Regions from separate parts of the Planosporangium spinosum genome, predicted to be linked through region 3. Evidence: riboswitches for the same ligand, from Rfam matches in the RefSeq annotation. Region 3 holds a riboswitch; each other region holds the start of a gene.
What was found. Region 3 has a riboswitch for cyclic di-AMP ahead of ACNTMW_RS04545 (C39 family peptidase). Riboswitches for the same ligand answer to the same signal wherever they lie in the genome.
Positions count from the first base shown of each region.

Region 1 (3,268 bases), on a different contig from region 3:
CACCGAGATGACCGAGCGCGCGGTCGCCGCCGACCCGTCGGCGCTGCTCACCGCGGCGGCCACGGCCCGGTCGGCCGGCTGGGGCGTCGCCTTCGACGACGTCGGCGCCAACCCCGCCTCGCTGGCGCTGATGCCGTTCGTGCACCCGGACGTGGTCAAGCTCGACATGCACCTGGTGCACCACCCGCACCGGCCGGAGGTGGCGCGGGTGGTCAACGCCGTCATCGCGTACGCCGAGCGCACCGGCGCCACGATCCTCGCCGAGGGCATCGAGACGCCGGCGCACCTCGCCACCGCGCTCAGCATGGGAGCCACGGTCGGGCAGGGCTGGCTGTTCGGCCCCGCCCAGCGACTGCGCCGTCCGGCGCGGCCACCGCGCGAGCCGCTCGCGTTCGTGGCCGCGCCGGAGACCGCCGCGCCGGCCAGCCGCACCGAGGCGCGTACCCCGTTCGAGATCGTCGCCGCCCGGCGCCCCACCAGCCACTCCACCAAGCGCATGCTGCTGCCGATCAGCAAGTACCTGGAGGCCAAGGCGACCGACCGGACCGAGCCTCCGGTACTGCTGAGCTGCTTCCAGGAGGGCCGTCACCTGACGCCGGCCACCGTGCGCCGCTACACCGGCATCGCCGATACCGCAGCGCTCGTCGCGGTGCTCGCCACCGACGTCGGCGAGGAGCCGATCCCCGGGGTACGCGGAGCGCGGCTGACCGCCGACGACCCGCTGCGGGGCGAGTGGAACGTGATCGTCGTCGGCCCGCACTTCACCGGCGCACTGGTGGCGCGCGACCTCGGCGACGGCGGCCCGGAGATGGACCGGCGATTCGAGTACGCGCTCACCTACGACCGGGGCCTGGTCCTGGCGGCGGCCCGCTCCCTGCTGCACTGGGTGGTCCGCACCGACGTGGTCCGCACCGACCAACCTCCCGGCCGGCACCGGCCGCCGGCGGACGCCGGCAATGGCCGTACGGCGACCGCGGCCCGCCATTCGGCGTAACCCGAACGGCCGGCGATGGCCGACCGGGCACCGAGAAAGGAACGGTCGGCTAATTGGCGTGTATCACTGTGTGGAAAATCTCGCGCGGGGGCATTCCACACAGTGGACGAAATCACGCATCAATGCCGCCGAGTATCGGAAATGACGCCACTACCAGCCAAAACTCGGCAATTTGAGCCGCCCACCAGCCACCGTGGACCGTCGCATCGGAGATCAGTAAAGGCTCCCTCGGTAACGCTCTGCCATGCCCTCAGAACAGGACGTAACAACGACTTTCACCTAAGGTGGGGAGCCAGTACGCGTAACGGACAGGATGTACTTCCCGTACGTCCAAGATCACGTTAAGTTGGTCTAGGCCCGCTCGTAAGTCCGCCGCCCAACCCGGGTGACGACGAGCCGGCACCGCCGAATCGCATAACCCGTCGCCGCCCGGCGGCGCACGGGGTGAACCGGGGAACCACCCGACGGCCACGCCGTCCCGGGGTGAATCCGCAGGACCCTGCGGTAGGGCCATCTTCTTCCGGCCCGAACCCGTCAGCTAACTCGGTAGGCGGTAAGGAAGAAGGGTGCTCTGTGCCTGCAGTACCACGACTGCTGCGTGCCATGCTCCTGGGCGCGGTGGGGGTAGCCGTCCTCGCGCCGGCCACGGCGGCCAACGCGGAACCCTCAGCGAGCGACCTGACGCAGCAGATCAACCAGTCCTCCAGTGCCCTCGAAAAGATCGTCGAGCAGTACAACGGCGTGGGCGAGAAGCTGAAGGCGACCCAGGCCGCCGCCGACGAGCTCAACGTCAAGATGGCGCCGCTCCAGTCACAGGTCGACCAGGCCTACGACAACGTCGGCAAGATCGCGGCGCGCGCCTACATGGGCGGCGCGGCCCGGCCGATGACGCTGTTGCTGTCGGACGGCTCGTCGGGCAACGTGCTGGCCGAGCTCACCTCGCTCAACCACATCGCCTCCACCGAGCAGCGCCAGATCGAGGGCTACGCCCAGATGAAGGCGCAGTACGACACGCAGAAGAAGCAGCTCGACGACCTGCTCAACCAGCAGCGGGCCGACCAGAAGAGCCTGGCCGACCAGAAGGCGAAGATCGAAAGTGACCTCGCCACGCTGATGGAGCTGCGCAAGAAGGCCTACGGGTCGGCGACCACCCCTCCGCCGACCAACAAGCCCGCCGCCCCGAACATCGCCGGCAGCGCCGGCACCGCGGTGAAGTTCGCGTACAACGTCATCGGCAAGCCGTACGTCTACGGCGCCGCGGGCCCCAACGGGTACGACTGCTCCGGGCTGACCATGGCGGCCTGGGCGGCCGCCGGCAAGTCGCTGCCGCACAACGCGGCGATGCAGTGGGACCAGGTCGCGCACATCTCGGCCAGCCAGCTACAGGCCGGTGACCTGGTCTTCTACTCCGGTCTGGGGCACGTCGCCATCTACGTCGGCGGCGGCCAGGTGATCCACGCACCGCAACCCGGCGACAATGTCAAGCTCGCCAGCGTCAACATGATGACGCCGTACGGGTACGGCCGGGTCCGCTAGACAGCACACCCATGATCGCGGGGGACTGGACACACCGGTCCCCCGCGATCATGCTTTTCGGGGTGAGCTGGGATCCCGCGCAGTACGAACGGTTCGCCGCCGAGCGGGCCCGCCCCTTCCACGACCTGACCGCCCGGATCCGCACCACCGCGCCGGAGCGCGTCGTCGATCTCGGCTGTGGCCCCGGCACGGTCACCGCCACCCTGGCGGACCGGTGGCCCGGCGCCCACGTGTACGGCCTCGACTCCTCGCCGGAGATGATCGCCGCCGCCGAACGGCTGACCCACCCGGGCCGACTGGAGTTCGGCCTCGGCGACATCGCGGCCTGGCGGCCCGACCCCGGGTCGGTCGATGTGATCGTCTCCAACGCCGCGCTGCAATGGGTGCCCGACCACCTGGCGGCGCTGCCCACCTGGGCGGCGGCGCTGCGGCCGGGCGGCGCGCTGGCGATCCAGGTACCCGTGTCCGACGGCATGGCCGCCGCGGACGTCATCCACGCGGTCGTCACCGCACCGGAGTGGACCGATCGGCTCCGCGCAGCCGCGTCCGGCACCGGGCCACGGAGCGCGAGCCCGGTACGTCCGGTCGACGAGTACCTCGACGTGCTGGCCGGCAGCGGGCTGGCGGTCGACGCCTGGCAGACCACCTACCTGCACATCCTGCCCGGCACCGACCCCGTCCTCGAATGGTTCGCCGGCACCGGCCTACGGCCCTACCTCGACGCGCTGGCCGGCGACC
Region 1 is NZ_JBLYUB010000015.1:125,622-128,889, reverse strand. It holds gene ACNTMW_RS20535 (sensor domain-containing phosphodiesterase) at 1-994, shown strand, start outside; cyclic di-AMP (ydaO/yuaA leader) riboswitch at 1,388-1,562, shown strand; gene ACNTMW_RS20530 (C40 family peptidase) at 1,568-2,530, shown strand; gene ACNTMW_RS20525 (methyltransferase domain-containing protein) at 2,593-3,268, shown strand, end outside.
Region 1: linked by a shared signal. The riboswitch ahead of ACNTMW_RS20530 (C40 family peptidase) and the one ahead of ACNTMW_RS04545 (C39 family peptidase) in region 3 are both predicted to bind cyclic di-AMP.

Region 2 (3,268 bases), on a different contig from region 3:
GGCGGGCTGGTCGACCACCGCCAGGATCGTGCCGTGCACCGGGCCGACCGGACACCCGGACGACGGTGCCGCCGAAGCGCTCACCACGGTGGGTTAATGGCCCGACGGCCCATCTGACAACGCGAATAGCCAAACGCCCCGGTCGGGATCATGGTCCTGACCAGGGCGATTGTCTGTGGAGCGGGTGACGGGAATCGAACCCGCACTGTCAGCTTGGGAAGCTGATGTTCTGCCATTGAACTACACCCGCGAGTGGAGCGGAACCTACTCTAGCCGACCCGGCCGCCTCAGCGCACCTCGCACCGCAGGGTTGGGCGTGGATCACGCCAGACCTGGCGGTATGCGCGGGCGAACTGGTCGACCGGGCTCGGGGACTGGCGGTGCCGCACGATCATGGCCACGTCGACGGTGAACTCGAACAGCCGCCAGTCGGCCAGGGGCTCGGCGCGCATCTCGATCGCGTACCGCTCGACCCGCGCCGGGTCGGTGATCAGGTGTGCCATGCCCGACACGTACGCCTCGTCGTCGGTGGTCTCGGGCGGGAACGAGTGCAGCGCGTACCGCCCGTCACGTTCCAGGTCGCGGCGCTTGGGCGAGTCGATGACGAAGCAGTACAGGCCGTCCCGGGTGATGAACGGCGAGACCGGGTGCAACCGCGGACCCCCGTCCGGCCGGATGGTCGCGAGGTAGCCCAGGCCGGGCCCGTACTGATGGACCAGCGCATGGATCGACGCCGCGAGCTGGGGCTCGACGGCGGCAAACTCGGACCAGGAAGCCATGGGTACAGTTTATCGAACACATGTACGAGATCGCTGCCGATTGCGCGAACGGGTGACCGACGCGGCAACGAAAATCGGGGCGGCGGAAAACCCGCCACCCCGATTCCGAAGACAGTGAGGATCAGCCCGGTCGGCCGAGGCCGGAGATCGGCATCGCGTCCATGCGGACCATCCGGACCACGTCACCGGACTGCGGTGCGTGCAGCGCCCAGCCGTCACCGACGTACATGCCCATGTGGTGCATGTCAGAGAACCAGAAGATCAGGTCACCGGTGCGCAACTGGTCACGACTGACCCGCTTGGTCGTCTGGAACTGGGTCACCGTGTAGTGGTACAGGTTGACCCGGCCGCCGGTCGCCTGCGCCCAGGCCCACTTCGTAAGGCCGGAGCAGTCGAAGTTCTTCGGACCCTCGGCGCCGAAGATGTACGCGGTTCCGATCTTGCTACAAGCGATCTGGGCGGCCTTGGAGCCGGGGCTGCCGTCCAGGAAGACCGGGCACGGCGCCGGGCGCAGGTTGCCCTGCGGGGCGTTGGTGCCGTAGGCCTCCAGGCGCATCTTGTTGAACTGCGCGATCTGGTCGTTGAGCTGCTTCTCCTGGTCGGCGAGCTGCTTCTCCTGGACCGTCAGCTTCTTGACCAGATCGTCGAGCGGCTTCTTCTGCGTGTCGTACTGTTCCTTCATCCGAGCCACGTCGGCGACCCGGTCCCGCTCGTTCTTGGCCATGGCGTCCAGCAGAGCGAGCTGGTCGGCGAGGTTGGTCGGCTGGCTACTGGTGAGCAGTGCACTCAGCGCCGACGCCTGGCCGCTCTTGTAAGCGCGCTCGGAGATCGAACCGACCCGGCTCATCGCGACGTCCACCTGCAGCCGCAGGGGCCTGATCTGCTCCTCGAGCTGCGCGACCTTGGCCTGGTTGTCCGCGAGCTGGACCTTGACGCCGTTGTGCTGCTCCAGCACGGGTTCGAGTTTGTTCCATGCCTCGTTGATCTGCGCCTCGATGGCGGCAGGATCGGCGGGCGCGGCGTGGGCGCTGGTCGACAGGCCCAGCGCGATGACCAGTCCGGCGCAGACCGCCCCGACGCCACCGAAGACAGTACGCACGGGTTTCAGACGCGACCCGGAAGGCCGCATCGTATGCAATTCCACCGGAGTCCGGCTCCTTACTTCCATGACCGCTTACCGGGTTAGCTGACGGGTTCGGGCGGGAAGTTCGCCCTACCGCTGACGCAGCGGATTCACCCCGGGACACGATTGGGTCCCCGGCTCGTCGATGAGACGATTGAGCGGTGTCGCGCGGCGCACCCGCTTTGGGTACGGACTCCCGCCCGACGAGCAATCACGCTATGGCGCGTCAAGGGTTGTGGCAAGTCCAGGATTGGGCCGTGGGCAGGGACGGCCATGGATTCCCAAAACAGCCCTTCTGACCTGCCGTTTCGCGGCTCCGGCGTCCTCATCGGCGATACAGAGCGGATCTTAGCCATCTACGGACGGTGGTGTGTAAATCGCCACACCGGCTAACCATTGCGCAACTGGCAGAGGATGTGAATCTTGCTGCCCGCAAATCCATCGGACGTGCGGAATGTCACCCAAACTGGACGCCTGTTGTCGGTGAATGGTGACCGTTTCACTGCTCACCGTAAGGGTGACACGCCGAAAGAGCGCCGGCAATCAATCGATCGCCGGCGCTCTCTGTGATCGGGAACTCAGGCCGGGCGGCCGTACCCCGACACGTTGTTGGCGTAGTACCCGGTCAGTTGCGCCATCCGGACGTAGTCACCGGTGTGTGGTGCGTGAACCATCCAGCCGCCGCCCACGTAGATACCGACATGGTGGTTGTCGGAGCCGAAGAAGATCAGGTCACCGGTGCGCAACTGGTCCCGGGTGATCGCCGTCGACTTCCTCCGCTGGGCGCTGGCCAGGTGGTCCAGCCGGACGCCGGCCGCCTGCCAGGCGACCATCGTCAGGCCGGAACAGTCGTAACCGTTGGGGCCCGCTGCTCCCCAGTAGTACGGCTTGCCGATCAGGCCGCACGCCTTCTGCGCGGCGGTCCCGCCCGGGCCACCGGTGAACTCCACCGGGCAGGCGGTCGGCTTCAGCACGCCGGTGGAGCCGCTGCTCCCGTACGCCTGCTGGCGCATCCGCTGCAACTGGCTGAGCTGCTCCTCGATCTGCTTCTTCTTCGCCGCGAGGTCGGCGTCCTGCTTCGCCTGCTGTGCGATCAGATTGTCGAGGGACGTCTTGTCGGCGGCGAACTTGTCGCGCGCGGCAGCCACCGTGCTGATCTGGTCGCGCTGACTACGCGCGACCATGTCCAGCAGCGTCAACTGCTCGGCGAGCGCCGTGGGCGAGTTGGTGCTCAGGATGGCGTTGACGGTCGACCCGCGCCCGCCCTTGTAGACGCTGGCAGCGAGGTTGCTGACCGTCGACATCGCCATGTCGACCTGCAACTGGAGGGGCTGCAACTGCGCCTGCAACTGGTCGGCCTTGGCCT
Region 2 is NZ_JBLYUB010000006.1:41,198-44,465, forward strand. It holds tRNA gene ACNTMW_RS10270 (tRNA-Gly) at 177-250, opposite strand; gene ACNTMW_RS10275 (pyridoxamine 5'-phosphate oxidase family protein) at 288-779, opposite strand; gene ACNTMW_RS10280 (C40 family peptidase) at 901-1,878, opposite strand; cyclic di-AMP (ydaO/yuaA leader) riboswitch at 1,936-2,073, opposite strand; gene ACNTMW_RS10285 (C40 family peptidase) at 2,481-3,268, opposite strand, start outside.
Region 2: linked by a shared signal. The riboswitch ahead of ACNTMW_RS10280 (C40 family peptidase) and the one ahead of ACNTMW_RS04545 (C39 family peptidase) in region 3 are both predicted to bind cyclic di-AMP.

Region 3 (3,268 bases):
GCGCAGCTGCGCGTCCTCCATCCGGGCCCGGGTCTCCAGGGCCGTCGCCCGCTGGAGCAGGCCGTCGGGAGTCTCGCTGTCCATGAGGGCGAGGAGACTGTCGGCGCGGCCCCCCTTGTACGCCGTGGCCGCCAGCTCGGCCACCGCGGCGTTGAGCTGGGCGAGCTGCGACTCGGTCACCCGCATCTGCTCGTTGAGCTGACCCTGACGGGTCTTGGAGGTCTCCAGTCTGGCAGCGGCGTCGTTGTACCCCCGCGCCGCCGCGTCCAGCTGGTCACGCAGGGACGAGGCACCACCTTCCGGGCCGGCGGCGCCGGGAGCGGCGTGTACCGGCCCCGCCGGCAGCAGTCCCACCAGGACGGCGGCGGCGAGGAGTGCGGCAACGAGCAGGGTCGGTCGGGCAGGGGCGGCTGACAGCCTCACGTACACGTTCCTTCGTGTCGTCCGCCGGTCGGAGGGGTGACGGCGATCCGCATCGACCCTAGGCACATCTGCGCAGAACACCCAAGGCTCCTAATCCTCTTCTAATTAACGGGAACCGAACGGACCACGACATATCATCCTCACGTCCAGGGTCGCCGGCACGCCGACACGGGCAGCCCCCACACTCGCTCCGACGCCCGAGGGCCCGGCCGGCGATTCTCGCCGGCCGGGCCCTCGGATCGGTGACGGGAGGAAACCCGGGGAGCTCGGGCGGTCAGTACGAGTAGCCCCGGTTGACCATCCACTTGGCCATGTTGATGGTGGTGACCCAGTACGAACTGGCGCTCGGGTTGGCCGGATCGGCGATCTTCACCGCACGCCCCTCGTCGTTGTACCCGACGATGGCCACGTAGTGCCCGCCGCCGTAGCTGTGCCAGTTGCCATTGGTGTCCGTCGCGGAGCCGACGACGTTGGCGACGACGCCGTAGCCGTTGCTGACGGCGTGCACGACGTCCGCCTGCAGCTGGTCCATCTGGGCAGGCGTGGCCGCGGGTCCCGGAATCGACCTGGTCTGGTAGAAGTCGGTACCCAGCACGGAGTTCAGGACCCGGGTGGTGTCCACGGCCGAGTCGGTCCCACCGGTGTCGGTACCCAGCAGTCGGGCCACCTCGTCCTGGCTGGGGGTCTTACCACGCACGGTCAGCACGATCCGGGTGGACGCCGGGCCGCAGTAGTAGTAGTTCGGCTGCGACTGGTACTGGTAGTCCAGCTCCTTCGCCACCGGCGGGGCCGGGGCGGGCGTCGCGGTGGGAGCGGCCGACGGCGCGGCCGGGGCCTGGGCCTGCGCCTGCGCCTGCGCAGACTCAGGCGCCTGGGCCTGGGCAGGCGCCTGAGTCTGCGCCGGGGCCTGAGCCTGCACCGGGGCCTGAGCTGAAGCCCGGGCTTGGGTCCGGGCCGGAGCCGATGACTGGGCCGGGGCCTGGGTACGACTCTGGCTCCGGTCGGCCCGCTCAGCGCCGCCGTCACGGGTGGTGGTGTCCACAAGCGCCACATTCGTCGAGGTCTTCGACGTCGCCTGGCCGGACGACTCACTGATCAGAATGCCGCTCGTGGCGGCCACGGCGAGCACGCCCGCCGAGACGAGTGCGAGGCGGGAAATACCGGACGGTGCGGCATGCCGGAACCGGGTACGGGTACGGAGGGGCTTCAATTCAATTACTCCACGCAACTTGCCGGCCCTCGGCCGAACACCGGCCGACGACCCTGTGAGCTACCGGTCGACGCGGCGACGGGGACACACGAGGACCAGAGATGTCCGCGCAGGCGAACCTGGACGCGGTGGTATCAGCCTGCGACCGCGACACCCGTGCGTGAGTGGCCGGAGGCGTGAGCGGCATCGAGAGCGCCACCGTGGTCTGGCATGACGACGAGGAGGGTTACGCCACCGCGACGAACGGCCGTCTCGTACCTGTCGAGCGACCGGGGTACCCGGTACGCCCGGGAACTGTCCGGTGGTGGTACCGGGCGGACTGCCCGGCACGCGGCATCCTCGCGTCACCGACCTTTGATGTGACCTAGCGGGTCGAGGTCAGGGACCGACCCGAACCGGAGTGGCCGGCGGCGTGTCCAAAGTGGGTGGAGTATCGCGGAGGATGGGACAGGGGTCTTGCACGAGCATGATCTCCTTACGCTGCCGCTTACCGGGTTAGCTGACGGATTCGGGCGGGAAGGACGCCCTACCATGGGCCATTCGGCCCACGGATTCACCCCAAACGTTCGGTGGGTCCCCGGCTCGTAGACAAAGACGACTCAGCGGGCCCGCTCCGGCGTCGCCGACGGCAACATCAACCGGATCAGACGCGATGACACTACTGGTGGCCCATCGCCGCTGCCAAGACCCAATTCCTGTTACCCGCCGCACGTACGGAGCAATTGATAGATCATTTCTGAATCCTGCATTGCGGCCTTCGATGCGCATTTCCCATAGTCGGAAAACGATCATGCGTGCCGAGGCGGCCACACCCGCGACGCCTCGAGCCCGGCCCAATCGGACACACTCCGCCAGGGCTCCGCAGTTCCGCAGCCAGGACTCAGCCGCCAGGACTCAACCGCCAGGACACCGCCGCCCAGGAATCCCGAGCCGGGATGACCTGACCGGGATGCCCTGGCCGGGATGCCCTGACCGGGATGCCCTGACCGGGATGCCCTGGCCGGGATGCTCCCTGGTGTCGACCCGCCCGGTCGCGCCGACTGCCGGTGGCGCGAGGATGCCGCATCACCGGGCGCCGCCCCGGGATTCCGCGACGCCGAACCGGTGCACGTATCCGCGGCACCGAACCGGCCCGTCCGGACACGCGTCCGGCGTCCGGGTGCGTCCGGCGTCCGGACACGCCACGGTCGACGACCACTGGCCCCGTACCGCCTGCACATTCTTTCAATATTTCAATTCGTTTATGTAACTCGGCGACCTGCCAGCTCGCGAACATCCGACCCCGCCCACAGTCCCATGTTCGCCCCGGTGGACGTACCCATTAATGATCACGTTGCCGGCCACCCATGCGAAAACGTAAATCTTCGTCGAATGGCGTCGCGGGGAGCGCAATTTCAACGGCTGACGCTCGACCATTTCCCGGAGGCGCTTTCAGCATGCGCCATGGCCCCGTCAGCGTCGGCTGGCCGGCATCGACCCGTCAATACGGGTCGATCGCCGCTGGACCTTATCGCGCTCAGCGCACCGACGGCCCGTCGCCGGGCTGATGCCCGGTCGAAGACCCATGGCCGGGCGAATGCTCGGCCGAAGACCCATGGCCGGGTCGACGCTCCGCCGACGAATCATCGGAGGTGC
Region 3 is NZ_JBLYUB010000002.1:384,809-388,076, forward strand. It holds gene ACNTMW_RS04540 (coiled-coil domain-containing protein) at 1-417, opposite strand, end outside; gene ACNTMW_RS04545 (C39 family peptidase) at 698-1,633, opposite strand; gene ACNTMW_RS04550 (hypothetical protein) at 1,810-2,001, shown strand; cyclic di-AMP (ydaO/yuaA leader) riboswitch at 2,103-2,248, opposite strand; gene ACNTMW_RS04555 (amino acid permease) at 3,150-3,268, opposite strand, start outside.